2 linked regions of the Thermobifida alba genome follow. Each later gene encodes a partner of the first gene's protein in a complex. Links are inferred from orthologs where the notes say so. Each region holds a gene or a part of one and is shown on either strand. Other genes may lie near its edges. The genes, in order: dnaG and dnaB.

What was found.
Region 2: the proteins of dnaG (region 1) and dnaB are in contact, whole or in part, in a crystal structure (PDB 2R6A), measured with the Geobacillus stearothermophilus proteins. The link is inferred for Thermobifida alba from one-to-one orthologs. Residues at the interface, in WP_049624496.1 of Geobacillus stearothermophilus: Lys456, Leu457, Leu458, Pro459, Ala460, Asn463, Ala464, Leu467, Leu535, Leu536, Ile537, Ala538, Gln544, Glu545, Asp548, Tyr549, His552; in WP_033016901.1 of Geobacillus stearothermophilus: Ser13, Glu15, Ala16, Gln18, Glu91, Leu92, Asp94, Ala95, Val96, Pro97, Thr98, Ala99, Ala100, Asn101, Tyr104, Tyr105, Ile108.

What each region holds. Positions count from the first base shown.
Region 1 is NZ_CP051627.1:203,353-217,613, reverse strand. The notes cover bases 7,487-10,373. They hold dnaG (DNA primase), read right to left. Parts: upstream 9,920-10,373; coding sequence 8,054-9,919; downstream 7,487-8,053. Other genes in these bases: FOF52_RS00880 (deoxyguanosinetriphosphate triphosphohydrolase), read right to left, coding at 10,056-10,373; rpoD (RNA polymerase sigma factor RpoD), read right to left, coding at 7,487-7,983. In the rest of the region: pcaD (3-oxoadipate enol-lactonase), read left to right, coding at 1-94; FOF52_RS00930 (SulP family inorganic anion transporter), read right to left, coding at 195-1,877; FOF52_RS00925 (ArsR/SmtB family transcription factor), read right to left, coding at 1,964-2,308; FOF52_RS00920 (ImmA/IrrE family metallo-endopeptidase), read right to left, coding at 2,979-3,512; FOF52_RS00910 (hypothetical protein), read left to right, coding at 4,011-4,325; FOF52_RS00905 (hypothetical protein), read left to right, coding at 4,372-4,872; FOF52_RS00900 (pyridoxamine 5'-phosphate oxidase family protein), read left to right, coding at 4,933-5,397; FOF52_RS00895 (glycoside hydrolase family 18 protein), read right to left, coding at 5,410-6,768; more of rpoD, read right to left, coding at 6,871-7,486; more of FOF52_RS00880, read right to left, coding at 10,374-11,288; FOF52_RS00875 (YdcF family protein), read right to left, coding at 11,380-12,354; ppdK (pyruvate, phosphate dikinase), read right to left, coding at 12,651-14,261. UniProt on the Escherichia coli protein: RNA polymerase that catalyzes the synthesis of short RNA molecules used as primers for DNA polymerase during DNA replication.
Region 2 is NZ_CP051627.1:3,884,075-3,898,260, reverse strand. What follows is about bases 3,202-6,013. They hold dnaB (replicative DNA helicase), read right to left. Parts: upstream 5,377-6,013; coding sequence 4,027-5,376; downstream 3,202-4,026. Other genes in these bases: FOF52_RS17295 (PH domain-containing protein), read left to right, coding at 3,202-3,483. Also shown: FOF52_RS17325 (nucleoside deaminase), read right to left, coding at 1-1; FOF52_RS17320 (tRNA adenosine deaminase-associated protein), read right to left, coding at 1-489; FOF52_RS17315 (tRNA adenosine deaminase-associated protein), read right to left, coding at 554-1,057; upp (uracil phosphoribosyltransferase), read left to right, coding at 1,364-2,017; FOF52_RS17305 (hypothetical protein), read left to right, coding at 2,415-2,639; FOF52_RS17300 (hypothetical protein), read left to right, coding at 2,785-2,952; more of FOF52_RS17295, read left to right, coding at 2,968-3,201; FOF52_RS17285 (hypothetical protein), read right to left, coding at 6,018-6,818; FOF52_RS17280 (LCP family protein), read left to right, coding at 7,144-8,559; manA (mannose-6-phosphate isomerase, class I), read left to right, coding at 8,985-10,250; FOF52_RS17270 (hypothetical protein), read left to right, coding at 10,318-11,349; FOF52_RS17265 (DUF6716 putative glycosyltransferase), read left to right, coding at 11,346-12,611; FOF52_RS17260 (hypothetical protein), read right to left, coding at 12,853-13,425; FOF52_RS17255 (hypothetical protein), read right to left, coding at 13,627-14,186. UniProt on the Escherichia coli protein: The main replicative DNA helicase, it participates in initiation and elongation during chromosome replication. Travels ahead of the DNA replisome, separating dsDNA into templates for DNA synthesis.

The sequences.
Region 1 (14,261 bases):
CCGCCTGGAGATCGTCCCCGACGCCGCCCACCTGGTGTCGTGGGAGCAGGCGACCATCGTCAACGAGCTGCTCGTCGAGCACTTCGGCAAGTAGTCCCCTGTCCCCCGCGGCGGACTCCCCGGCCCGGGCGCGCGGCCCGACCCGCGCCGGGGTCCTCCCGGCCCCCGTGCACCGGAGTGCACCGGGGCCGGGGTCACCTCGGTCCCCTCCCCTCGGCGCTGACCCGGTCGAGCGGCTGCCCCTCCTGCGCCGGGCGGTGCCGCTCCGGGAACATCCCGTTGCGGTGCAGCATGGCCAGGGCCGCGTCGATGGCCTCGGGCGTGGTGGCGAAGACGCAGCCCTCCTCCCGCAGCCGGGGCAGGGTGCCCAGCGACTCCAGCGGGCGCAGCTGGCCGGGGCGCAGACCGGACACCATGACGGTGATGCCGCGCGCCCGGAGCCGGTCCACGACGTCGCCGAGGACCCGCGCCCCGGTGGCGTCGATCGTGCTGACCCGGGCCATGCGCAGGATGACCACCTGCACGTCGGCGACCTCGCTGAGTTGCAGCAGGAACCGGTGGGCGGCGGCGAAGAACAGCGGGCCGTCGAGCCGGTAGGCGACGATGTGCTCGGCCAGCAGCGCGCGCTCGGCCTCGGTGTGGTCGCCCGGGGGCAGGTGCCGCGCCAGCTCCTCCTGGTCGAGGCTGGCGTTGCGGGCCAGCGCGACCAGGGCGAGGGTGCCCGCGACGAGCATGCCGACCAGGACCGCGACCACCAGGTCCACGGCGAGGGTGGCCACCGCGGTGAGCACCAGCACGAAGGCGTCGGACCGGGTGGCGCGGAGCATGGCCCGCACCGAGCCGACCTCGACCATGCGCACCGCCGTGGCCAGCAGCACCCCGGCCAGCGCGGCCAGCGGAATGCGCTCCACCAGGGGCGCGGCCGCGTACACGATTCCGGCGAGGATCAGGGCGTGGGTGAGCGCCGCCAGCCGGGAGCTCGCCCCGGAGCGCACGTTGACGGCGGTGCGGGCGATGGCCGCGGTCGCCGGGACTCCGCCGAACAGCGGGGAGGCGATGTTGGCCAGTCCTTGGCCGAACAGTTCCCGGTCGGGGTCGTGGCGCTGGTTGACGCTCATGCCGTCGGCGACCGTGGCCGACAGCAGCGACTCCAGCGCGGCCAGGGCCGCCACCGCCGCGGCGGGCGCCACCAGCGCGCTCACCTGGGACAGGTCGAGGAAGCCGAGGGAGGGGGCGGGCAGTCCCGCCGGGAGGTCGCCGATCCGCTCCGCCTCCAGGGGCGTGACCTCCACGAGCAGGGTGGCCGCCGCGACGGCCAGCAGCGAGAACGGGACCGTGGGCCGCCACCGGGCGCCGACCAGCATCACCGCGGCCACGCCGACGGCGATCCCCAGCGCCGTCCAGTGCGGGTGGGCGGCGAACTCGCGCACCGCCTCCCACGCCACCAGGAGCACCTTCTCCCCCTCCGGGGTGGGCACGCCGAGCGCGGCGGGCACCTGCTGCAGGGCGATGACCGCGGCGATGCCGACGGTGAAGCCCTCCACCACCGAGGCGGGGATGTAGCGGACGTAGCGGCCCGCGCGCAGCACGGCCAGCAGGACGAGCATCACGCCCGCGATGAGGCCGACGGTGAGCACCCCGGAGGCGCCGTGCTGGGCGACGATGGGCACCAGCACCACCGTCATCGCGCCGGTGGGGCCCGACACCTGGAGGTTGGAGCCGCCGAAGAACGCGGCGATCGCGCCCGCGACGATCGCGGTGACCAGCCCGGCCTGCGCCCCCAGGCCGGAGGAGATGCCGAAGCCCAGGGCGAGCGGGAGCGCGACGACGGCGACGGTCAGCCCCGCCAGCAGGTTGCGTCCGGGGGCGTGCCGCATGCGGGCCAGGTCCGCGCGGGCCGGGAGCAGCCCGGTGACGCGGCCCAGGGCGGCGCGCAGGGCGGCGCCGCGCGGGGAGGGAGTTTTCACCGCTGCTCCTCCCGCTGGGCCTCGCGCAGTTCGGCCAGCAGTTCACCCTGGTCGGCGAGCATGCTGGTGAGGATGGTGCGGGCAGCCCGCAGCAGGTCCACCACCTGCGGGGTGCTCAGCTCGTAGCGCACGACGCTGCCCTCGCGCCGGGAGACCACCAGACCGGTGCGGCGCAGCACCGCCAACTGCTGGGAGAGGTTGGACGCCTCCACCCCGATGTCGGCGAGCAGTTCGTGGACGGGTCGCGGACCGTCCTGGAGCAGTTCCAGGACCCGGATGCGAACGGGGTGGCCGAGCGTCCGAAAAAAATCCGCTTTGGCCTGATAGAGCGGTACCGGCACGATCGACCTTCTTCCAACTTTTGAGGTGTTATGGGGGGATTGCCTGCCTAAGAATGTCTGAAAATGAAGAATTCTTCAAATCACGAAGAGCGATCGTGACCACTCTCACCACGCCCGCCCCGGCGCGGGGAGGCGGCAGCGCGGCCCCGGCGGGAGGGCGCGCGGAACGGAAACGGGTGCGTCCGGCACTCCCGGTGGAGCGCACACGAAGCAGGCCCCTCCCGCACCGGGAGGGGCCTCGGCATCCGCTGCTCAGCTCACCCGAGCAGTTTCTTCTCCCGGGCCCACGACTCGGATCCGCCCCGGGGAAAAGGGAGCCGCATCCCCGTGGCGTGGAGGTCGTCCACGAGCACCGAGGCGTTCGTGACCGTGCACCTTCCCCGCCGGCACGCGTCGGCGACCAGCCCGGCGGCGCGCCCCGGACGGCCAGGCCGCGCCGCCGCGCGACCCTGCGGGCCGCCCGGTCGTCCAGCACCAGCGTGCCGCCGTTGACCTCGGCACAGGCGCACAGTGCGGTCGTCGGTCGGTCTCCTGCGCCCGCTCCACACTCCGTAGGCGGCGAGCAGTTCCAGCGAGTCGCCATGGACCACCGAGATCCACGGGGCACTGACGACCGCTGTCCGCGCGTCCGCGTCGTGACGGCCGATCTCGTCGATCACGGCCCTGGTCGTCAGCGCGACGAATCCGCTGAGCAGATCCCCGAGAACGTCGAGACGGTCCGCCTTGGCGGAGTGCAGCAGCGGGGAAGCATGGAACAGCAGTGGGGCGGAGGGATTCCATCAGCTGCTTCCTCAGTGAGTTCTTCGATCGGGACCTGGCCGCGCATCATCTCCACGGCGCGTGCGGGGGGGATCCGCTCCGCACGCGGGGCCGCCATCACCGCTGAGGCGTAGCGGGGAGAAACCCGCACCGAGGCGAGGTCCGGCTGGGGCTTCCACCCCACCGCGTCCCGGAATTCGGCGTCCGTGGGCCGTCGGGTCCGCAGCGCACGCAACTCCTCGGCGTCCACCAGCCCGGTACGTCTGAGGTGGGCGACGGCAAGACTCCAGGAGACCCGGTAGACCGCCGCCAAGCGCACCAGAGCCTGGCGGCGCGCCGACGCGTCGTCTTCCCCCGCGACCGCCCGCACCCTGGTCCGGGGGAGCAGGAACTCGGCGGTGAACGCCTCCACCGCCTGCTCGCGCTCCTCCCGAAAGGCAGGCACTCCGAGGTCACTGGCCCGGACGGGTGACGGACCCGCCCGCGGCACCACGGCGGGCCTGGGCTGGGAGAACGCTTGGGGATTCGGTACGCCGAAAAGCGCCCGGCCGGCGGTGGCGGCGGCGCTGCGGGGAGCCGGAAAAACAAGACAGGCCCTTTCCGTACCGGAAAGGACCTGCTCCAGGAACTCTGCCGAAGCCCCACCGGACCGGCTTCACGAGCGGATTCCGATGGCGCCTGCGTGGCTCCCGCGATTGGACTCGAACCAATAACCTGCCGGTTAACAGCCGGCTGCTCTGCCAATTGAGCTACGCGGGATCGCGTTCGCCGCGTCCGGGGGTGTTCCCCGCAGCGACATGAATAGGTTAGCGCACTCGGCGCAGTGGTCGTGACAGGTTTTCCTCCGGCACGGTGGGAGGGCGCCGCCGTCGCCTCCCGTCGTGCGGCGACCGCTGCGGGTAGCGTTGAGCACGGCACAGACCCATCACCTCGGGAGGACCGCATGCGCTATCGGATCGCCTTCGTTGCCGGGCTCGCCGTCGGGTACGTCCTCGGAGCCAAGGCCGGACGGGAGCGCTACGAGCAGATCGCCCGGTTCGCACGCGGCGTCGCCGAGCACCCGGCCGTGCAGGAGACCGCCGGCCTGGTGCGGGACCAGGTGACCAGCGCCGGGAGGACCGCCTACGCCAAGCTCTCCGAGAAGGTCCCGGTCGCCTCGGTGCGCGACTTCCTCGCCCGGCCCACCCCGGAGGAGGAGGCCGAACTGGACCGGGTCGAAGCCGCCGCGGCCGCGCCCGACAGCGCGGTGCGGGACTGAGCGGCCCCGTCCGCACCGTCCCCGGACGCGGACTACGGTGGGGGCCATGCTGCGATGGCTGCGCCGGCACGCCCTGCCCCCCGAGATCCGCGCCCGACTCGTCCTCGCCCCGGGAGAACGGGTGATCGCCCACGCCCTGACCGGGGACCGGGCGGCGGCGGTGGTGGCCACCACCGCCGCCCTGCACCTGCCCGACGGGCGGCGGGTGCCGTGGGAGCGCGTCGACCGCGCCGGTTGGAACGACGTCGGCCTGGCGCTCACCGTGGAGGGCGAACCCGAGCAGACCGTCCCCCTGCCCGCCCCCGGCCGGCTGGCCCAGGCCGTCTACGAGCGGGTCACCGCCACCATCGTGGTCTCCCGGCACGTGCCGCTGCTGTCGGAGGAGGAGGGCTCCCCCGGCGTGCGGCTCACCGCGCGCCGCGCCCCCGGCGGCACCGAGATCGCCTGGCGGCTCCGCTACGACGAGGGCGTGGACCCCGACTCCCCCGAGGTCCGCAGGCGCTGCGCGCAGGCCCTGGCACGCCTGCGGGAGCAGATGGGCGTCTGAGACCGCCGACGCCGTCCTACCTGACAGAGGATGTCAGGAAAGACGGGGACACTCCCTCCCATGACGAACTGGGAATCCTTCGCGGCCGAGGCGCCGCGGCTCGCTTCGGCGGTCCGCGCCCGCTTCGAGGCCCACCAGCACCACGTCCTGGCCACCCTCCGCGCCGACGGCTCGCCCCGGGTCAGCGGCACCGAGGTGGCCTTCTACGGCCCCGACCTCGTGCTCGGGTCGATGCCCGGCGCGGTCAAGGCCCTGGACCTGCGGCGCGACGGACGGTTCGCGCTGCACGCCAACCCCGGCGACGCCGCGATGACGGGCGGTGACGCCAAGGTGTCGGGGGTCGCCGTGGAGGTGACCGACCCCGACGTGATCGAGGACTTCCGCCGGACCGGCGTCCCGCCCGGGCCGTTCCACCTGTTCCGGCTGGACCTCCGCGACGCCGTGCTGACCTCGGTGGACGGCGACACCCTGGTCATCGACCTGTGGCAATCGGGCGCGGGGCTCCGCCGGTTCACGCGGAAGTGACGGCGCGGACGCTCAGCGCAGCGCCTCCGCCATCGCGGCGACCAGTTCGCCCTCCGGGTCCATGTCCAGGTTCCACAGCACGAGGCCGCGCAGTCCGCGGTCGATGGCGTACTCGCCTTTGAGACGGACCACCTCGGGGGTGTCGTAGGACCACCACTCGTCGCCGTCGTAGACCCACTGGGTGCCGGTCGCGCGGTCGAAGAAGCGTTCACCGGTGAGCTGTTCCAGGGTCTCGTAGGCGTCGGTCGCCTCGCCGTAGTCGCCGTCGGCGCCCTGCTCGGCCCGGACGGACCACCCGTCGGCGTCCGGGCCGGGGGGCACCCCGCTCCAGCCGCGGCCGTAGCCGGGGATCCCCAGCACCAGCTTGTCCGCGGGCAGCCCGTATTCGAGGTACTGCCGCACCGCCCGGTCCACGCTGGGCTGGTCGGGGTCGTCCGAGGGCGCGTACAGCTGCGCGTGGTGGCCGGTGGTCTCCTTCCACGACCCGGTGAAGTCGTACCCCTGCACCGTCGCGAAGTCCAGGTAGGCGAATATCTCGGGCTCGTAGCTGTCCCGCATGATCGTCGGGTCGTGGCTCAGCGACGCCGACAGGGTGTACTCCCGGCCGGTCTCGACCTCCAGGGCGTCCAGCTGCCTGCGGAACTCCCGCACCACGAGGGTGAAGTTCCGCTTGTCGTCGGGGTGCTCCACGTTGTCGGGGTGCCCGTTGCCGCCCGGCCACTCCCAGTCCAGGTCGACGCCGTCGAAGAGGCCCGCGGCGACCCCCTCGCCGCCCTGCGGCTCCCCCTCCAGCCGCGGCAGGTCGCCGCGCAGCCACAGGTCGATGCAGGAGGCGACGAAGCGCTCACGCGACTCCTCGGTGCGCACCGCCTCGGAGAAGTGCGTCGACCAGTTCCACCCGCCCAGCGAGATGCTGGCCCGCAGGTGGGGGTGCTTCTCCTGGAGTTTGCGCAACTGGTTGAGGCTGCCGGCGAGCGGCTGCTCGTAGGTGTCGGCCTGGCCGTCCACGCTCTCCTCCGCCTCGTAGCGGCGCTGGAAGAGCTGCCACGGCTGGTCGGTGTCGGTGGGGACGTGGCACTCCCCCTCCTCGTTGACGTCCCCGAACGCCCAGATCAACCGGTCCAGGAGCGCGGCGGCGCCGCTGTCGTCGACGTCCTTGATGGTGTAGCCGCGGTTGGCGGTGTTCCAGTCCGCGAAGTAGGCCATGCGCTCCCTGGCCGACGCGTCGCGCGAGCCCGACAACTGTCCCGCGAGCGTGACCGCGACGATCCCGCCGAGCAGGACTACCACGCTGCCGGCCACCAGCAGGACCAGCGACGTGAACGCGGTTGGACGCTGCCGTGTGAGGAGAATCCGGTGGCGACCCGTCATGCCCCCAACGTATCCGCTCGGTGACGGAACGACTCCGCAGAAAACGCCGTCAGATGTGTTTTTGGTGTGGCCGCAACCCAACCGCCCGCCATTGCGGACGGCTCATCCCAGATAGTCGCGGAGTATCTGGGCCCGGGAGGGCTGCCGCAGTTTGGCGAGCGTTTTGGACTCGATCTGCCGGATGCGTTCGCGGGTGACCCCGAACTTCCGCCCCACCTCCTCCAGGGTGCGCGGCCTGCCGTCGGCCAGGCCGTAGCGGAGCGTGATGACCCGCTGCTCGCGTTCGGAGAGTCCGCCCAGCACCTCGGCCAACTGGTCCTGGAGCAGGACGAACGCCGCGGCCTCCACCGGCGGCACCGCGTCGGAGTCCTCGATGAAGTCGCCGAACGCGGACTCCTCCTCGCCGACCGGCGTGTACAGGGAGATCGGCTCCTGGGAGACGCGCTGGATCTCCACGACGCGCTCGTTGTCGAGGTTCAGTTCGCGGGAGAGCTCCTCCAGCGTCGGCTCGCGGCCCCACTCCTGGTGCAGGCGGCGGCGGGTGCGGGCCAGCTTGTTGATGCTCTCCACCATGTGCACCGGGACGCGGATGGTGCGGGCCTGGTCGGCGATGGCGCGGGTGATCGCCTGGCGGATCCACCAGGTGGCGTAGGTGGAGAACTTGTACCCGCGGGCGTAGTCGAACTTCTCCACCGCGCGGATCAGCCCCAGGTTGCCCTCCTGGACCAGGTCGAGCAGGGCCAGGCCGCGCCCCAGGTAGCGCTTGGCGATGGAGACCACCAGGCGCAGGTTGGCCTCGATGAGCCGCCGTTTGGCGATCTCGCCCTCGCGGACCAGTTCGCCCAGGTCGGCGAACCAGTCGGGGTCGTACTGCGGGGGGACCGGGCCGGTGCGTGCGGCACGCAGCTTCTGCTCGGCGTACAGTCCGGCCTCGATGGCCTTGGCGAGCTCCACCTCCTCCGCGGCCGTGAGCAGCGGGACCCGGCCGATCTCGCGCAGGTAGACGCGGACGAGGTCGCCGGGGGAGGCGCGCTGCCCGAGCCGCTCCGCGATGTCGTCGCGGTACTGCTCCGGGCCCTCCGCCGTCAGGTCGACCGCCTCGACCGGGACGCCGTCGCGGTCCAGGGTGGTCGTGGAGCCGGCCGGCGGTCCGCCTCCCGCGTCCGCGGCCGGGGCCGCCGTGCCCCGCACCGGCGGCGTTCTGTTGGGTAGCACCGAGAAAGCCACCCTTACAGTGTGCCCCCGTTTTTCAAGGAAAGAGGGATTGAATTTTGTCACCTTTGTGTCACACGGCTCCCCCAAAACGCTCCCGCATCATGCGTTTACGCTGTTCAACAGCCATGAGTTCGGCAAAAACCCGCTGGTATTCATCGGCTTCGGCCATCGGATCGAGCCGGCCCAGGCGCGATTTGAGGTTTGTGATCCGACGGTTGATGGAATGAATTCTGATTGTGCCGATGATCTCCTGGGCCCGCTGTTCGTCGAGTTCCCCGTAGACCTCGATCGGTTCCACCGCCAGCTGGGTGAGGAAGGCGCGCTGCGCGTCGGTGCGGGCGGCCTCGCGCAACTGTCCGGCCCACCGCGCCGGGTCCTGCACCCCGGCGGTCCCGCCCTGCTGCCGGATGAGGTCGAACACCTCGCGGTGCCGCTCGACGGTGAACACCTCCGCGTCGAGCTGGTCGAAGCCGGTGCACAGCAGGGGGTGCTGCACCGCGAGCTTGAGGGCCAGCCGCTCCCGCTGCACCGAGGGGTCGCGCGGGTCGTAGTCGGGAGCGGGCGCCGCCTGGGCCGGGCGCCGCTCGGGCCTGCCTCCGGAGCGGGCGCGCCGCATGTGCTCGCGGACCCGCCTGCTGACGAACTCCTCGTCCATGATGCCCAGCCAGCGGTCCAGGCTGACCCCGTAGAGTTTGCGCACCCCGGCGTTGCGGATGCTCGCCACGATGGGGGCCGCCGCGTCCAGCGCGGCCAGCCGCCCCTCGGGGGTGTCGAGGTTGTGCCCCTCGAACTTGCTGCGGATCATGAACTCGTAGAGCGGCTGCTTGGCCGCGATCAGGTCGCGCACGGCCCCGTCGCCGCGCTGCACGCGCAGGTCGCACGGGTCGAGCCCGTCGGGCTGCACGGCGACGAAGGTCTCCGAGGCGAACCCGTGCTCCTCGGCGAAGGCGCGCAGGGCCGCGTTGCGTCCGGCCTTGTCCCCGTCGAAGGTGAAGACGACCTCGCCGCCGAACTCCGAGCGGCCCAGCAGCAGCCGGCGCAGGATCTTCAGGTGCTCCTCGCCGAAGGAGGTGCCGCAGGTGGCGATGGCGGTGGTGACCCCGGCCAGGTGGCAGGCCATCACGTCGGTGTAGCCCTCCACGACCACGGCCTGCCGCTGCCGGGCGATCTCCTTCTTGGCCAGGTCCAGCCCGTACAGCAGGCTGCCCTTCTTGAACAGCGGGGTCTCGGGGGTGTTGAGGTACTTGGGGCCGTTGTCGTCGGGGTCGAGCTTGCGCGCGCCGAAGCCGACGACCTCCCCGGTGACGTCGCGCACCGGCCACACCAGGCGGCCGCGGAACCGGTCGTAGGGGCCGCGCCGTCCCTGGCTGGCCAGTCCGCCGAGCACGATCTCGGCGTCGGTGAAGCCCTTCTTGCGCAGGTGGGTGGTGAGCGCCTCCCAGCCGGGGGGAGCGTAGCCGACCCCGAAGCGTTCGGCGTCGGCGCGGGTGAACCCGCGTTCGGCGAGGAAGCGGCGGCCCGCCTGCGCCTGCGGGCTCAGCAGCTGCTCGGCGTAGAACTCCGCGGCGGCCCGGTGCGCCTCGACCAGCCGCTGGCGCTGCCCCTGCTCGTTGCGGGGCACGTAGCCGCCCTGCTCGTAGCGGAGCTGGATGCCCGCCGCGCGCGCCAGGTGCTCGACGGCCTCCGCGAACCCCAGGTGCTCGATCCGCTGGATGAAGGAGATGACGTCCCCGCCCTCCCCGCAGCCGAAGCAGTACCAGAGGTTGCGGGCCGGGGTGACGTTGAACGAGGGGGTCTTCTCGTCGTGGAAGGGGCACAGGCCCTTCAGGGAGCCGCCCCCGGCGTTGCGGAGCTGGAGGTACTCGCCGACCACGTCGGCGATGGGGGAGCGCTCCCTGACCAGGGCGACGTCTTCGTCTCTGATTCGACCTGCCACAGGAGTTCAGGGTAGTCGTCCCGCCGGACGGGGCCGCGGGGGCGGCGGCCCCGCGGAGCGCGGGGGGCTTCGGGCGGCTCCCGCCCGGCGGTCGGTCCGGCCGCGCCCGGCCGCCTCCCCGCCGCCCGCGGGCTGCTCAGCACAGCCGGGCGTGCCAGGCCCGGGCGGAGGTGTCGGTGAGCGAGGCCACCTGGTCGATCACCACCCGCAGCGCGGCGGCGTCGTCGCGGGCCGCCGCGTAGTCCGCCCGGAACGGCGGCTCCAGGGTGCGGGGCGCGCCCGCGGCGACCGCCTCGACCAGTTCGGTGACCACCTTCCGCTCCTGCTCGTAGCGGCGGCTGTCGTCCCCGGGGAACACGTAGTGCGCGGTCACCGCCTTGAGCAGCGCGCACTCCAGCCGCTGGCGGCGCGGCACCACCAGTTCGGCGGTGTAGCGGACCAGCGGCGCCGTCCCGTAGGCCTCCCGGGTGGCCCGCTCCGCGGCACGGCAGAACCGGCCGATCAGCTCGCTGGTGAGGTTCTTCAGCGCCGCCAGCGAGGGCAGGTCGCCGGTGAGCGAGCCGGGCCAGAAGTCCTGGGCCAGGAGCCGCTCGAAGACCTCCTCCAGTTCCGCCGTCCCGGCGTCGCAGTAGCGCGCGGCCGCGATCGCGCACACCCGGCCGCGCTCGACCGGGCTGCGCAGCGCCGCCAGCCGGATCTGCCCGGAGTACAGCCCGTCCTCCAGGTCGTGCACCGAGTAGGCCACGTCGTCGGCCCAGTCCATGACCTGCGCCTCGAAGCAGGTGCGCCCCTCGGGGGCGCCCCGGCGCACCCAGTCGAGGACGTCGCCGTCCTCGGCGTAGGCGTTGAACTTCCGGAACCGTTCCCCCTCGCCGCGCCGCCAGGGGTACTTGAGGGTGGCGTCCAGGGTCGCCCGGGTCAGGTTGAGTCCGGCGCTGCGTCCGTCGGGCGCGCTGACCTTGGCCTCCAGCCGGGTGAGCAGCCGCAGGCTCTGCGCGTTGCCCTCGAAGCCCCCGCAGGGGCGCGCGGCCGCGTCCAGGGCGGCCTCCCCGTTGTGCCCGAACGGCGGATGCCCCAGGTCGTGGGCCAGGCAGGCCGCTTCCACCAGGTCCGGGTCGCAGCCGAGAGCGCCGCCGAGCTCCCGCCCGATCTGGGCGCACTCCAGCGAGTGGGTGAGCCGGGTGCGCGGGAAGTCGCTGACCCCCGGCTGGGCCACCTGGGTCTTGGCGGCGAGCCTGCGCAGCGCGAAGCTGTGCAGGACGCGGGCGCGGTCCCGTTCGAAATCGCCTCGGGACCGCCTCTTGGGCGGCTCCGCGACCCACCTGCTCCGGTCGTGGTCGCCGTAGCCGCGGTCCGGGATGTCGACCATGCGTGTCCCCACGGCGCTTCGGTGTCCTCCGCCCCACTCTAGGGACGTCCGGGCCGGAAGTCCGCTCTTTCCCGGGCGCGCCGCGGCCGGCTCACAGCGCGTCGACGCGGACCGTGGCGCTCTCCCCGAAGACCCAGTAGTGCCACAGCGAGGCGGTCTCCCGGGTGATGTACCACAGCTGGGTCTCGCGTTCGAGCACGGCGGGCCCCGACCGGGCTGGGGAGGTGGCCGCCTCGATGCCGAAGTCCTCGGCCATCTCCCGGGAGCGCAGCGAGTGCCAGGGGTCGCTGACGATCACGGCGGTGCGCCAGCCCCGCTCCTCGAAGGTCCGGGCCACCAGTTCCAGGCTCTCCAGGGTGTCGGCGCCCTCCCCGATGGGGACGACGCTGTCCTCGGGCAGGCCCTGCTCGACCAGCCAGCGGGCGCCGCTGCCCCCCTCGGTGAAGTTGTCGCCCGGCTGGTTGCCGCCGACGGTGACCACGACGGGCGCCACCCCCTCGGTGTACAGGTCGGCGGCGTGCCGCAGCCGGGCCTCGAAGACGGGGGAGGGGCGGCCGTTGTACTGGCTGGCGCCCAGCACCACGATCGCGTCGGAGGGGGGACGCTCGTCCTGGCGCGCGGTGTACCAGACCCAGCCCCAGGTGGCGAAGGGCAGCATGACCACGACGAGCACGATCAGCGCGAGGGTGCGCAGCAGGATCCGGCCCAGGCTGCGCGGCCGCCTCCGGCGGCGTCTCTTCCGCCGCGGGGGGCGGCTCTGTCCGGCGTCCTCGTCCGGATCGTCGGAGGCGGCCCGGCGGAGCGGCTCCCCGGTGGCGGGGACGTCCTCCCGGACGAACGGCCGGGTGGCCTGGTCGGCGGGCGGCGGGGCGGCGGCCCCGAAGCCCCCGGCGGGCCGGACGAACGTGCGGGCCCGGTCGTCGTCGGGGCGCTCGTCCCCGTCGCCGCGGACGAACCGGGCGGTCTCCTCGAAGGCCGGAGGGGTCCGGGCGAACACCCGGGTGGCCTCGTCGTGCCCGTCCCGCTGCCCCTTCTCGGGTCCGTCACCGGTCGTGCGCACCTTCACCCCCTGGCTGATCGAGCACGGTCGCGCGGTACCCGCTCCCCGGGTCGTGCGGGCGGCGCCGGGCGGCCCTCGGGCGTCTGCGGGGACGGACGGCCACGGCGCGCACCGTGCGGTTGGACGCCCGACCGGGGTCGCGAAGCCGGGACCTGCCCGGGACACCCGCTTCCCGGCACCAATGCTACGAGAAGGTCACAACCAAAACACCCGAATGTCCAGCATCAGCCATATGCGGCCTTCGCGCCCCGGGCGGCGAACCCGGGGCGCGTTCGGAGCGTCTAAGGGGGCGTCAGCAGGTCCTACCTGGCCGCGGCCCGTCCCGCCTCCAGTCGGGCGACGGGGACCCGGAACGGGGAGCAGGAGACGTAGTCCAGCCCCACCTCGTGGAAGAAGTGCACCGAGACCGGGTCGCCGCCGTGCTCGCCGCAGACGCCGAGCTTGAGGCCGGGGCGGGTGGCGCGGCCCTCCTCCGCGGCGATGCGGACCAGCCGTCCCACGCCGTCGACGTCCAGCGACTCGAACGGGGAGACGCCGAACACGCCCTTCTCCAGGTAGTTGGAGAAGAAGGACGCCTCCACGTCGTCCCGGGAGAAGCCCCACGTGGTCTGGGTGAGGTCGTTGGTGCCGAAGGAGAAGAACTCGGCGCTCTCCGCGATCTGCCCGGCGGTCAGCGCCGCGCGGGGCAGCTCGATCATGGTGCCGATCGGGAAGTCGAGTTCGACCCCGTGCTCCGCGGCGACCTCGCGCACGACCCGTACCGCCTCGTCGCGGATGATCTCCAGCTCCTGGACGGTGCCGACCAGCGGGATCATGATCTCGGGACGGGGGCGGCCGCCCTGCTTGACCCGTTCGGCGGCGGCCTCCGCGATCGCGCGGACCTGCATGGTGAACAGGCCGGGCACCACCAGGCCGAGGCGGACGCCGCGCAGGCCCAGCATCGGGTTCTGCTCGTGCAGCCGGTGCACGGCCTGGAGCAGCCGCAGGTCGCCCTCGTGCTCCTCGCCGCGCGCCTCGGCCACCGCCACGCGCACCGACAGCTCGGTGATGTCGGGCAGGAACTCGTGCAGCGGCGGGTCGAGCAGGCGCACGGTGACGGGCAGCCCGTCCATGGCCTCGAAGATGCCGGTGAAGTCCTCGCGCTGCAGCGGCAGCAGGGCGGCCAGGGACTCCTCGCGCTCCTTGTCGGTGTCGGCGAGGATGAGCCGCTCGACCAGGGGGCGGCGGTCGCCGAGGAACATGTGCTCGGTGCGGCACAGGCCGATGCCCTGGGCACCCATGCGGCGGGCGCGGGCGGCGTCGGCGGGGGTGTCGGCGTTGGCCCGCACGTCCATGCGGCGCGCGGCGTCGGCGTACCGCATGAACCGGTGCACCGCGCGGACCAGCTCGTCGGCCTCGGCGGAGGCGGGGTCGAGCTCGCCCTCGAAGTAGCGCACGACCGGGGAGGCCACGACCGGGACCTCGCCGAGGAACACCTCTCCGCTGGTGCCGTCGATGGAGATGACGTCGCCCTCCTCGACGACCCGGCCGTCGGCGGCGACCATGCGGCGGTTCTTGGTGTCGATGTCGAGCTCCTCGGCGCCGCACACGCAGGTCTTGCCCATGCCGCGGGCGACCACGGCGGCGTGCGAGGTCTTCCCGCCGCGGCTGGTGAGGATGCCGCGCGCGGCGATCATGCCCTCCAGATCGTCGGGGTTGGTCTCCCGGCGGCACAGGATGACCTGCTCGCCGCTGCGGGACCACTTGATGGCGGTGTAGGAGTCGAACACCGCGCGTCCCACGGCCGCGCCCGGGGAGGCGTTCATGCCCCGGCCCAGCCGGTCGCGGTCGGCCTTCTCGTCGAAGCGGGGGAACATCAGCTGGGCGAGCTGCTCGCCGGTGACCCGGCCGACCGCCTCCTCCAGGGTGATCAG
Region 2 (14,186 bases), 3.7 Mb from region 1 along the record:
TGTCCGCAGCTCGTCCAGCAGTTCAGCGAATCCGGCCCGGTCGGCGACGGTGGTGAGCGCGTCCGCGGGCAGCACGCCCTCGCGCAGCGTCAGGGCCAGCAGCTCCGAGCCCGGGGTGCCGAGGTCGGCGAGCAGCTCGGCGTCTCCCGCGGGCTCGGGGTAGGGGGGCTGTCCGGTCCCCTCGGCCTCCTCGTCTCCCGGGCCCCGGCCGTCCTCCAGGAACAGGCGGGCCGCCGGGTGCCCGTACACCACCCGCAGGTCGGAGAGGAAGGCCCGGGGATCGCCGGTGTCGTCGATCCGGGCGATACCGAACCACTCGTCGTCGGCCTCCGCCACCAGCACCACGGCGGTCTCGTCGGCCTCCACCGCGGCGGCCACGTCACGCATCAGATCGGCGACGTCGTCGATCTCGTCGAGATCCGCCACATCCACCTCGGTCCCCGTCCACCCGTCGGCCGAACGGGAGAAGACCGCTGCGAAAACCGGCACCCCGGGACTCCTTCTCCTGCGCTCCTTCGGACACGTGCGGGGCGGCACCGCACCGCGCTGGGTCCTACCCCATCGCATCGAGCGCGCGTTGGAAAGCCGCCTGGAACCCGAGGCGCTCGGAGATGCTGGCCAGGACCTCGTCCGGGTACAGGTCGAGGTCGCCGGCCAGCGCCCCCAACTCCATCTCGTCCAGGCCCAGGTCGGCGAGGATCGACATGTCTCCCGCAGGCAGCACCTGGTCCACGTCCTCCTCGTCGGGGATGTCGATGTCCAGGTATTCCAGGACGTCCCGGGCGATCTTCCAGTCGGCGGAGGCTGTCACGTCGGAGAGGAAGAGGCTGACGTTGTCACGTCCGTAGACGCGGGCGAGGACGAAGAAGTCGTCGGCCACCGAGACCAGGCCGATCGCCCCGCTGATACTCGGCTGCTGGTGCAGGGCGTGCAGCAGTCCCCTGAGGTCGCGGGTCAGCGCGACCGGAAGCAGGTCGACATCCCAGTAGTCTTCTTCGCGGTAGGCGACGGCGGCGAAGTCGCCCGAGCCGTCGTCGTCCAGTTCGAGTTCCGTCATCGTCGCTCCACCCGGCTGGCCCTGATCGGACCAGAATCGCAGATCGTCTCTTGCCTCGTCACCGAAACGGCCGCCTTCGTCCGCGCTCCGCTCTTCTCGCGGGGATGCCGGTCCGTTGTAGAAGTCCGCGCTCACGTCTCCTATTAGAACGGACGCCCCATCCGGAACAGAACGCGCTCCGCTCCTTGACCGCGAGGAACGCGGCGACTCCGGGCCCCGAAATGACTACTCACCGTGAAAACCCTGGTGAGGAACGCTTTCCGGCGGAGGTGTTCGCGACGGTCCGGAACGATAGTTTGGTCTCCCATGGAGATCTTCGTCGCGGACCATCCGCTCATCGCCCACAAGCTCACGACCCTGCGGGATGTGCGTACCGACTCTCCCACCTTCCGCCGGCTCACCGACGAACTGGTGACCCTCCTCACCTATGAGGCGACCAGGGACGTCCGGGTCACGAAGGCCACCGTGCGGACGCCGTTGACCGAGACGGTCGGCGTCCAGCTCTCCCGCCCTGCTCCGCTGGTCGTCCCGATTCTGCGCGCGGGTCTGGGCATGTTGGACGGCATGACGCGGCTGCTGCCCACTGCCGAGGTGGGTTTCCTGGGGATGGCACGCGACGAGGCGACCCTGCAGCCCGTCACCTACGCGGACCGGCTGCCCCAGGACCTCTCCGGGCGGCAGTGCTACGTGCTCGACCCGATGCTGGCCACGGGCGGCACCCTCGCGGCGGCACTGCGTCTGCTGGTCGACCGCGGTGCCGACCATGTCACCGCGATCTGCCTGCTGGCCGCTCCCGAAGGGGTGGAACGCGTGCGCGCCGAACTGGGCGCGGTCCTCCAGGAGCGCGGGGACCTGCGACTGCGCGTGGTCACGGCTGCCCTGGACAAACGGCTCAACGAGGAGGGGTTCATCGTTCCGGGGCTGGGCGACGCGGGAGACCGGCTGTACGGCTCCGTGTGACCTTCACGGAACTTTCCTTCAGGGGTTCCTCATATCATTGAGGAAACATCTGGTTTCAACCATCGGAAACAGGGGAATGAGGCATTTTTGGCCAAAATCAGAAATGCCATCGTTGCCGCAGCACACGGGGCTTCTTGCGTCACTCGAACTCGTATTGAGACACATATGTGACACGTTGTGGTAATGATAGTTCTGACCCCCCAATAATCCCCCACTCCAACCAACCGAAAAGCCGTGACCCCTCTCACTCATCCCCCCGGCTCCTGATCCGGCGCCGTGGGGGACGACGTGGCCCCGCGCACCCCGCGGGGCGACGCCGCACCCCGCCCGAGACCATGCCCGCCGCGCAGGAGAGACCGGAGCACCGCAACCGCTCTCTGCCTTTCCGAGGAGTGACATGTCCCAGACCTATGACGCGACCCCGCGCGACTTCGCCTCTGTCGCCACGCGACTCCGCGCCGAGTTCAAGGACGTGCACCAGGAGGCGATCGTGTCCCGCTGCATCGACGCGGCCCGGCACGGCGCCGAGGACGTGGTCGGCCACGCCACCCCCGAACTGGTGGAGCGGATCGCGCGGCAGCACCTGAAGGTCCTCGCCCTCGCCCTGGCGGAACGACGCTGACCGAATACCGGGAGAGGACCTCGACCCCAACTCCCTGACCTGGGACGGCACGCCGACGACACACCTTTGCCTTTACGCGGCACGTCCACGATGCAACAATCGTGGTGGGTTAGTGGGTCTTCACGTTCTAGTGGGGAGTGCGTTCATGCCGCCGAAATTGAAGAAATGGCTGGGGTACGCCCTCATCGCCTTCGTCATCTTCTACCTGCTGACTCAGCCGGCGACCGTGGGCACCCTGGTCCTGAACGTCTTCGCCGGCCTGGGCGGGGCCGCCAACTCGCTCTCCACCTTCGTGAACACCATCCTGCTGTGAGGGGCGTGAGCCCGGATGAAGCTCGTAACGCCGGGTGACTCGGCGCCCGCTTCGGTCAACCGTTACCTGCTTCCCCACGAGCAGCAGGTCATCACGATCCGCCGGCATCCCGCCGTCCTGCTGGGGCCGGTGGGAATCGTGCTGGGCAGCCTGATCGCCGCGGGGCTCCTGAGCAACACCTCGATCGTGACGGGCGGGGCGGTACTGGCGGTCATCTGGTGGCTGTGGCTGCTGGTGCTGGTGTGGTTCGTGTGGAAGGTGGCGGAGTGGTCGGTCGACTACTTCGTCATCACGTCCGCGCGTCTGCTGGGGACCAACGGTCTGATCACCCGGCAGGTCAACATGATGCCGCTGGGCAAGGTCACCGACATGCGCTTCGAACGCACGCTGCTGGGCCGCCTCCTCGGCTACGGCACGTTCGTCATGGAGTCCGCCGGTCAGGACCAGGCGCTCAGCAAGATCGACTTCATCCCCTACCCGGAACAGCTCTACCTGGAGGTGGTCGGCCTGATCTTCCCCGACAAGGAGTGACCGGCCGCCGCACGACCCACGACGTACGGAGCGCCCGCCCTCGGCGGGCGCTCCGCCGTTTCCCGCCAGATGCGCATCACAGTGGACCCAACTTGACGACAAGGTGAACGGAAGGTTAACTTAAGCCATCGTCAGATTGAATGAGGGGGTGACGTCATGACTCGGAGAGCGAGCAAGGCGCCATCGACCACCCGCCCGTCCCAGACTCGACGCCGTCGCCGACTGACCCGCGTGGCGGGTGCCATGCGGCCCACGTCCTTCGTGCCGTACCAGCGAGACGCCACCGAGGCGGAGACCCTCTCGGACCAACCGAAGCTGACCTGGGTTCTTCTGCCCGACAGCACCGGGCGTATGCGCCCTCAGGCGCGGTGGAGCTGAGCTGACCACCTGAGCGGGTGAGGGACCGACCAGCGTATGGTCGGTCCCTCACTCGCTGTGGGTCTTGGTTTCCACCCCGGGCGGTGACGCCCGCGCCGCCGGACCGGAGAGCACTCCGTCCAGGGGCGAGGCCCGCCCGGGGCACGTCGGCACGGCCCCCGGTGGCTATCCCGGGGCCATGTCGACGAAGCGGCTGTAGTGCCCCTGGAACGCCACGGTGACGGTGGCCGTGGGACCGTTGCGGTGCTTGGCCACGATCAGGTCGGCCTCACCGGCCCGCGGCGACTCCTTCTCGTGGACGTCCTCGCGGTAGAGCAGGATGACCATGTCGGCGTCCTGCTCGATGGAGCCCGACTCACGCAGGTCGCTGATCTGCGGTTTCTTGTCGGTCCGCTGTTCGGGGCCGCGGTTGAGCTGGGACAGGGCGACCACGGGGACCTCAAGCTCCTTGGCGAGGAGCTTGAGCGACCGGGACATCTCGGAGACCTCCTGCTGGCGGCTTTCCACCCGGCCGGTGGAGCTCATCAGCTGGAGGTAGTCGACGATGACGAGTTTGAGGTCGTGCTGCTGTTTGAGCCTGCGGCACTTGGCGCGGATCTCCATCATCGACAGGTTCGGGGAGTCGTCGATGAACAGCGGTGCCCCCGCGACCTCTCCCATGCGTCGTGCCAGTCGGGCCCAGTCGTCGTCGGTCATCATGCCCGACCGCATGGTGTGCAGCGGCACCCGCGCCTCGGCTGACAGCAGCCGCATGACGATCTCGTTGCGCCCCATCTCCAGGCTGAAGAAGACGGTGGTCAACTGGTGCTTGATCGCCGCGGCCCGGGCGAAGTCGAGGGCGAGGGTGGACTTTCCCACCGCGGGGCGGGCCGCGATGATGATCATCTGGCCCGGGTGCAGGCCGTTGGAGAGGGCGTCGAAGTCGGTGAACCCGGTGGGGACTCCGGTCAGGGTGTCGTCGTGGGAGGAGATCGCCTCCAGTTCGTCCAGCGCGCCCGGCATGATGTCGCTGAGGGGCAGGTAGTCCTCGCCGGTGCGCTTCTCGGCCACCTTGTAGATCTCGGCCTGGGCCCGGTCGACGAGGTCGTCGATCTCGCCGTCGCCGGAGTAGCCGATCTGCGCGATGCGGGTGCCCGCCTCGACCAGGCGGCGCAGGACCGCGCGGTCGGCGACGATGCGCGCGTAGTACCCGGCGTTGGCCGCGGTGGGCACCGTGTCGGTGAGCGTGTGCAGGTAGGGGGCGCCGCCCACCCGGGTGATCTCTCCCCGTTTGGTGAGTTCGGCGTTGACGGAGATCGCGTCGACCGGTTCCCCCCGGGAGAACAGGTCGATGATCGTGTCGTAGATGGTCTGGTGGGCCGGACGGTAGAAGTCGGAGGAGCGGACGATCTCGACGACCTGGGTGATGGCCTCCTTGGACAGCAGCATGCCGCCGAGGACGCACTGCTCGGCCATGATGTCGTGGGGCGGGGTCCGGTCGTACCCGGCCTCCTCGACTGGATGGACGACGCTCATGGCTTCCCCCCGGCTGACTCCATGCCTGAACGCGACATGTCCGAACCTGGATTGTCGCCACTTCGACGGGCAGTCGCAAAGGCAGCCTGTGGATAAACCTGGGGACATCCTGTGGATGACTGGCGTCTACTTGGGGATAACCTGTGCACTCAGCCTGTGGATAACTTCTCCACCCCCCATGGTCATGCACTCTGAACTGCAAAAACATCATCCACTGGCTGTGCACAAAAGAAATTTCGCAGATAGATATCCACAAGTTATCCACAGGTTCGGCCGACACCTGTGGATGATCTTGCCCCTCCTCCCCGCGTGTGCCAGCCCCGGCCGGCCGCCCCCTGTCGCTGAGTGCCGCGGTACTGCTGGTGGCGGTGATCGTCCTGACCGCCGTGGGCAGCCCCCCCTTCACCCGACTCGTCGACCGCCTCGCGGCCGGACCGGCATCGGCGAGACACCGGCCGGCGTCATCCTGATCGGCGCAGTGACCGCACCGCCCGGCCTGAGCACCAGTGTTCTCGGCGCGGCCCGGGGCGATGCCGTGCTCGTCGGCGTGTGCCCCCGGGGCATGGTTCGGTCGTCCCCGATCCTCCTCCCGGACCGGAGACGACCGAACCACGGGGACGGCGCCGTGGACACGGCGCCGACTACTCGGCGGTCCCGGCTCCGTCGCGGCCACCGCGGCGCCGGTACAGCAGCAGCCCGCCCGCACCGACCGCGGTGAGCAGCCCTCCCACGCCCGCGACCAGCGCCAGCCCGGGACCGGTCACCGGCAGGCCGCCCCCCGGGCGCGGCGCGGCGCCGGGCTCGTCCCCGGGCGTGGCACCGGGCTCGTCCTCAGGGGTGGTACCGGGCTCGTCCTCCGGCTCGTCCCCGGGCGTGGTGGGCCGGCACTCCGCGGAGACGTGCGTGATGGGGCAGTCGGGGCCGCCGTCGACCGGGCACTCCCCCGCACCGCACGGCTCGGGCTGACCCCCCGGAACCTCCCCCAGGCAGTGAACGCGGCCGTCGTGCTCGTAGCAGCCGTCCTCGTCGAGCGGAACAGGGTGCTCCTCCCCCGGGCAGTACACGTGGCCGGGGCTGCCGCTGTACCAGAAGCACCCGCTGTCGAGTTCGGTCCACTCCTCCTCGGGGTCGCACGCGTCCCCGACGCAGCCGTCGACCGGCCACTCCTCCTCGTCCTCCCCGTCACCGCCGCTGGTCCAGCAGCCCTCCTCCGGGCAGGGCGGCACGGGAACGTCCCCGCCGCCGTCGGACGGCAGCGGCTCCTCACCGGGCAGGAGCGCCTCAGCGCTGGGCCGGGGCATCGCCGCCGCGGAGGGGGTGTGGGAGGGGAGGGCGTCGGAGTCGGCCAGCGCCGCGGAGGACACGGCCAGTGGGGCGAGACCCGCGCCGAACACGAGAGCCGCGGCGGCGAGTACCCGCCGGACACAGGGGGTGATGGTCATCGTGACTCCTTCTCGGGATGCGTCTTCACTGCGCGTTCACCGGTAAGAGCCACGAGTCCCGGACAGGACAACGATTTCTCCGCGGAGAATCCGAAAAGAATCCGCCCCGGCGGCCCATCCGGCGCCGGCCGGCGCGCCCTGGAGAGCGGCCTCTGACACTCCATGCCACCATTTCCGGACACACAGTGACAATCCATGCCCATCCGGCATCCGTCGCGTCGAGGCCAAGATTCGGCATCACGCCACAAAAGGGGCGGCAGGGACCCGAGTGACCGCCACGCTTCTCGGTAGTCGGTGGCCAGCGGATGCTTGGGGGTGGTTGACCGTGGCATATCCAGCGGAGAAGGCTCGACGAGAGCGGCCCGGCACAGCCGTGCGCGCAGCACTGTGGACCGCGGGCGCGGCACTGCTGCCCGGAATCGCCCACCTGCGCGTCGGACGGCGCACCGCAGGCATGGGCATCCTCGGTGGCTTCCTGCTGCTGGCCGCCGCGGCGGTGGCCGCGGCCCGCACGCTCCACGCCGACCTGTCCTGGCAGGCGTGGCTGGTCACCCAGCCGTACTGGGTGGAGGCCGTCTCGGTCGGCTCCGTCGCCGTGGCCGTGCTGTGGTCGAGTGTCGTCCTACGGTCCTGGCAGCTCACCCGGCCGCGACCCGGCGGCTGGGGCACGCGGGCCGTGGGCACGGTGCTGCTGGCCGTCCTCTGCACGCTGCTCGTCCTGCCCTCCGCGCTGGTCGTGCGTACGGCCGTCACGGCCCGCGACACCCTGTCGACCGTGTTCGCCCCGGCGGAGTCGCCCCAGGACGCGGCCACGGCCGACCCGTGGCGCGGCCGCACCCGGATCAACATGCTGCTGCTCGGCGGCGACGCGGGCGACAACCGGTACGGGCTGCGCACCGACACGATGATCGTGGCCAGTGTCGAGATCGACAGCGGGGACACGGTTCTGATCGGCCTGCCCCGCAACCTGGAGAACGTGCCCTTCCCCGAGGGCACGGCGCTGGCGGAGCGCTATCCGGCCCCCGAGGGCTTCGACGACCTGCTCAACGAGGTCTACCAGACGGTGGCCGAGGAACCGGAGGAGCTGGCGGTCGACCCGAGGGCCGCCAATCCGGCCGCCGACACCCTGAAACTGGTCATCGGCGAGGCGATCGGCCTGCCGATCGACTACTACGCCCTGGTGGACCTCCGCGGGTTCGCGGACCTCATCGACGCCATCGGGGGAGTCGTCGTCCCCATCGAGGAACCCATCCGCTACGGCCGCCGCGGCGAGGGCCTGCTGGAGCCGGGGGAGCGGCGCATCAGCGGACAGGAAGCGCTGTGGTACGGCCGCAGCCGGACGGACAGCGACGACTACACCCGCATGGGACGTCAGGGCTGCCTGTTGAAGTACGTCGCCGAGCAGGCCGACCCGGTGACCGTGCTGCGCGGTTTCGAGGAACTCGCCGACGCCGCGCAGCGCACCCTCGACAGCGACGTCCCCCGGTCGCGCCTGCCAGCCCTGGTCGACCTGGTCGGCCGGGTCTCCGACGCGCGGATGCGGACCCTGCAACTGTCCCCTCCGCAGGTCACCACCGCCCACCCGGACTGGGCGGAGATCCGGGACCTGGTCGACGAGGCGATCCGCGACCTCGACGACCGGGACGCGCCCACCGCCCCCGACCGCCCCCGGCCGTCACCGTCCAGCCCGGGCCGTCAGATCGGCGAGAAGCCGGTCTCCCTCGACAAGCTGTGCCCGTGATTCCGGCCCTCGACCACCCCGCGCACGGTGGAGCCGCCGGGCTGCAGGGGCCGGTCGCTGCCCCGCCCGTCTCCGGTCGTCGGACCGGCCGACGCCCCGACGGTGGCGGGCAGGTCCGGGCGCACTCCGGCGGCGCCGTCCTCGGGGCGGCCGCCTCGACCGAGCCGGCCTCCGATATGCCCGGAGCGGTCCTCCCGAAGCCACCGTCGAACTGATTGGCCGGAAACCGGCGCCCCGCCCGTTCCTGGCCTAACCTACAGATTCCCTACTAGTGAGTTAAATCTTCCTGGCGCGAGTACGAAATTCGGGGGGAACACCTCCCTGATCACGGTTTTCACCTGCTTATCGGGGTTAGCGTGGCGGCTACCGCGTCCCGGTGGACCGAGTTCGAGGGCGCGCTGTTCCGCCTCACGGAGGGACTGACCATGTGGCGACTCGCCAACCACGTTCGGCGGTACGCGTGGGGATCGACGACCGAGATCCCCCGACTGCTCGGAACCGAGCCGGACGGACAACCCCAGGCAGAACTGTGGCTGGGGGCCCACCCCAGCGCTCCCAGCAGGATCGCCGACGGCGCGGCCCCGGTCGGGCTCGACGCGGCGATCGCCGCCGACCCGGTCGCGGCCCTCGGCTCCGACGTCGCGGAGAACTTCGAGGAGCGACTGCCCTTCCTGCTCAAGTTCCTCGCCGTGGACCAACCGCTGTCCCTGCAGGCGCATCCCAGCAAGGAACGCGCCCGGGCCGGGTTCGCCGCGGAGGAGGCCGCGGGGGTTCCCGTCGACGCCCCGCACCGCAACTACCGGGACGCCAACCACAAACCGGAACTCGTCCTGGCGTTGGGCGAGTTCGAGGCGCTGTGCGGATTCCGGTCGCCTTCCGCCGCAGCCGCCGACCTCGCCGGACTCGCCTCTCCCCTCGCCCGGGCGCTCCTGGCCGACCTGTCCGCCTCCGACCCGTCCGAGGCGCTGCGCTCGGCGATGACCCGGCTGCTGACCCTGCCCGCGGACGACCGCGCCGCGCTCGTCACCGAGACGACCGCGGAGCTGGCCGGACGCGCCGCACCGCTCCCCCGTCACCTGCGGGCCGTGCTCGACCTCGCCGAACGCTACCCCGGCGACCCGGGAGCGGTGGCGGCGCTGCTGCTGAACCACGTGGTGCTCCGCCCCGGCCAGGCGCTGTTCCTGCCCGCCGGGAACGTGCACGCCTACCTGGGCGGGGTCGCGGTGGAGGTGATGGCGGCCTCCGACAACGTGCTGCGGGCGGGACTGACCGCCAAGCACGTGGACCCCGAAGAACTGCTCAGGGTGCTCGACTACACCGTGCTCCCCGTTCCCTACGTGGAACCGGTGGTGCGGGACGGGCTGTTGGAGTACCGGCCCGAGATCGACGACTTCGCGCTCGTCGTCGCCGAACCCGGCGACAAGGCGGTGTGGCTTCCCGAGGGGCCCGCGATCGCCCTCGTCCTGGACGGTTCGGTGGAACTGCACGCCCCCTCCGAGGAGATTCTCGCCCTGTCCCGGGGCGAGTCGGTGTTCCTGTCCGCCGAGACCGGTTCGGTGCTGGTCTCGGGACGGGGCCGCGTGGTCGTGGCGACGGTGGCGCACCCGCCGACCGCCGCGCGGAGCACACCGCGAGACGACAACCGTTGGCCCGCCGTTCACCCGGCCCTGGACCCTGTTAACCCTCGATGAGTACCGTCCGAACCGCTCCCCTTCTCTCTCCCCCGGTGTCGACATACCGGGACGGCAGGTCGGCATCGTGAAGCACACGTCGCTCCCCGCCTCCTCCCAGGCCCGCGCCGGCGACCCCGTCACGGCCACGGCCTGGGTCGAGACCCCGCTGCAACTGCTGTCCGTGCTGGAAGCCCACCACGCCGGCCGCTTCGCACGGCACACCCGGGTCCTGCCCCGCTCCGGGGCGGGCGCGCTGGTGGACACGGTGGCCGCCCTCACCGACGCCGGCCTGCCCGACGGTCTCGCCGTGCTGCCCCCCGCACCGGCCCCGGCACGGCACCAGAACGACTCCGGCGTCTGGTTCATCGGCGACGCGTTCTCCGGCCAGGTGCAGCGGACCCTGGTGGGCGACCGGAACCGCGACTACGTCATCGTGGACGACGGCCTGGCCACCCTCCACCTGCTCCGGCTCCTCAGCCGCCGCAGAGCGGCCCCGCTGGAGCGGGCCAGGGTGCGTTCCTCCCCGCTGCGCCGCGCCCTCGGCCTGGCATCCGCGGTGAAACTGCGCGCCGCGGCGCGCGCCGGGCGGGTCACGGTGTTCACCGTGCTCCCACTGCCCGAACCCCTGGTCCACGACGCCGCCGCGGCCGGCATCCGCGTGGTCACGCACGACTTCCCCTGGCTGCGCTCCCTGCCGGGCGGGTCCGCTCCCGCCGAGGACCGGGTGGTGCTCGGCTCGGCGATGGTGCGCGACGGACTCGTGCACGCCGAGCCCTACCTGGCGTGGGTGACCGAGCAGGCCCGGAACGGAGCCGTCCTGTACCATCCGCACCGGCGCGAGGACGCCCGCACCCTGGAACCGCTGAACGCCGCCCCCGGGGTGCGCGTCGCTCCCCGGGGACTGCCCGCCGAACTCGCGTTGCGCGGGCTGCGCGCCCGCCACCGGGTGGTGAGCCTGCCGTCGACGGCCGTGACCTCCCTGCGTGTACTGCTGGAACGGCACGGCACCACCGTCGAGGCGGTGCCGGTCCCCGAACCGTGGTGGACCGACCGGGCAGCCCCCGAACTGCGCGCACACCTGAGCACGTTCGTCGCCGACCAGAAGGGCACGTCTTGACCGACCGTGGAACCGTGCACGTCATGGCGATCGCCGACTCCGACTCCTACCTGAAGTGGGCGGCGGGGCTGCTGGACGCGCTCCCCGAGGGATGGTCAGGCGAGTTGGCGGTGGTCCGCACCCCGATCGCGCCGTCGCCGTCGCAGATGCGCGGCGCGGTTCAGGGCACCCGGAACGGCATGGCTCTGCCGCCGGTGCTGTCCGCCACGGCGCTGCGCCGTGCCGTGCGCCGCGTCCGACCCGACGTCGTGGTGGCCGCGTGCACCGGACCGGTGGTGGACGTCCTGGTCAACGACCTGTTCTCCGGGCTGTCGCCGCGTCCGGTGCTGGTGTCGGGCCTGCCGGGCGTGTCCGTTCCGGCCACGGAGCGGGCATGGCTGTACCGCGCCCCGGTCGACCTGTTCATCCTGCACAGCCACCGCGAGGTCGCCGAGTTCCGTGAACTGGGGGTGCGCCTGGGCGTGACCGGGGAGGTGGGGTTGGCGACGCTGCCGTTCCTGGCCGGCGGCCCCGCCCCGGGGTCGGACGCGCCGACCATCGCCGATCCGGCCGAGGACGCGCCGCGCAACCGCGTGGTGTTCGCGACCCAGGCGAAGGTCCCGGTGGAACGTGCGGAGCGGGAGTCGATCCTGCGCGCTCTCGCCGACCTCGCGGTCCGCCGCCCCGATCTGGAGGTGGTGGTGAAGCTGCGGGCCCGCGCCCACGAGCAGCAGACCCACCGGGAACGCCACCACTTCGAGACCCTGTGGAACGACCTGGTGGCCGCCGGGGAGGTTCCCGCGGACGCGGTGTCGTTCGCCGACGGGTCGATGCGGGAGCAGTTGGCGCACGCCGTCGGCTTCGTCACGGTCAGTTCCACGGCGGCGCTGGAGGCGATCGCGCAGGACGTGCCGCTGCTGATCCTGTCGGACTTCGGGGTCTCGGCGGAGATGATCAACCTGGTGTTCGAGGACAGCGGCGCCCTGGGCACCCTCGACGACCTGCGCGCCGCCGAGTTCCGGGAACCGGACAAGGAGTGGTGTGCGGCGAACTACTTCCACGACGCCGCCGACAACGACTGGGCGCGGCGACTGGCCGCGCTGGTGGAGCGCGCCCGCGGCGAGGGGCTTCCGGTGCGCCCGCCGCTGCTGACGGCGCCGGAGGACCTCGCCCGCCGCCGTCGGGGCCGGCTGCGCATGGACGTGCCGCCGGGTGCGCTGCGCACCATCGGCCGGTTCCGCAAACGCCTCAAACGGGTCCGCCGCCGTCTGACCTCCCGCTGAGGCGGCCGCACCGGGCAACCGGCCGCACACGGGGCCGGACGGCCCGACGGGGGTTCCGGAAAACCTCCGGAAACGCCGGGGCGGCCCGCACCGGGTGTCCGGCACGGCCCGCTCCGGAGGCCCTGGGCGGCGTGCGCGGGGCACGGGAACACGATCCGACCGGCCGTTCCCCCGTCAGCAGAGGACGGCGGGGCGCCGGCGTCTCCCGCTCGGGGCTGCCCCACCGTCGTCCTGCCCGGGGTCACAGGTCGCGGAGGAACTCCTCGGCCTGGCTGCGCAGCGGCTCCGGAGCCGCCTGCCAGACCGGGGTGCGCATCAACGCGCGCAGCTTGACCGCCTTGACCTCCCGGGGAGCGTCCCGACGCAACCCCAGGTGCATCCACGCCTGGTCCAATTCCCGGTACGGCAGCTCCCAGGACACCCCGATCCCGCCCTCGGGCTGGTCGGACGGTTCTTCCGCGGGGGCGTAGACCTCGTCCGCGGTGGCGGGCGGCTCCACTTCGACGAGCCTCAGCCCGAACCGGTCGATCACCCCCCGGAACAGGGCCCGGTACTCCGCGACAGTGGCCTCCGAAGGCCGCTTGCCCTCGAAGAACAGAGCGAACGCCCACCCTGCTTTGCCGGTGTGGGCGAGGTCCACGACCAGCCGGGATCCCGTGGCCTCGTCGACGGAGGAACGGTGCGCGACGCTCTGCTCCTTTCCGAGCCCCTCGGTTCGGGGACGCCGCTCCAGTTCCAGCGCGTCGGCCAACTCCCGTTGCCGCTCAGCGGTCAGCTCCCCGTAGGCGATGGCCCGAAGCGCGGGCAAGAGCATGACACACACTCCCTTTCTGGATTGTCATCACGTGGGAGGAACCCCGCCTCCGAGAGTTCCTCGCGGTCGACTCCGCAGAACCGCGGCGCCGCCCTCCCCCTGGGGCCGGGCGCCGTCGAAGGCGCGGTTCCGTGCCGCCCTCCCGGGGACCCGCCCCGCACGGGGGATTCCCTTCCTCCCGTGCGGGGCGGGAACGGCAGGTCACAGTCCCCTGCCGCTGCCGCGCCCGTCGCCGTGCCGTCTGTTCCTCCGCACGTCTTCCCCCTCGCGTTTCGCGGTGCTGTCGGTGCCGCCCCGGCGGGGCAGCCGTCCGCGGGTCGGCGTGTCCAGCCGGGTGAACCGGACCGCGTCGGAGACCTCCCCCGTGCTCCTGCCTTCCCCCTTTCCCTTGGTCGGAGGCCCGCCGGTCGGACCCGACCTCCTGGGCACGGCGTCTGGTGCGCCGATCGGACGGGCGGTGATCCTGGACTCGGGCCTGCGCCATGCCAGGGGCTTGGCGGGGCTGTGGATGATCCAGTCGGTGTCGCGGTAGTGGGAGGAGATGGTGCGGCCGATCGCTTCCGCGTTGAACGGTCCGCTGCTCTCGAAGACTCCCAGGGACAGCGGCCTGCCCAGCACCCCCTTCCACCGGTCCGCCCACTCGGCCAGCGCCGGGAACACCTCCGTCACCGTCTGCTTCTCCAGATAGCCGTGGCCGCCCATGAAGTCGCCGGAGAACCGGTCGGAATGGCGGGTCCTCCAGTGTTCACGGGCCGCCCGGA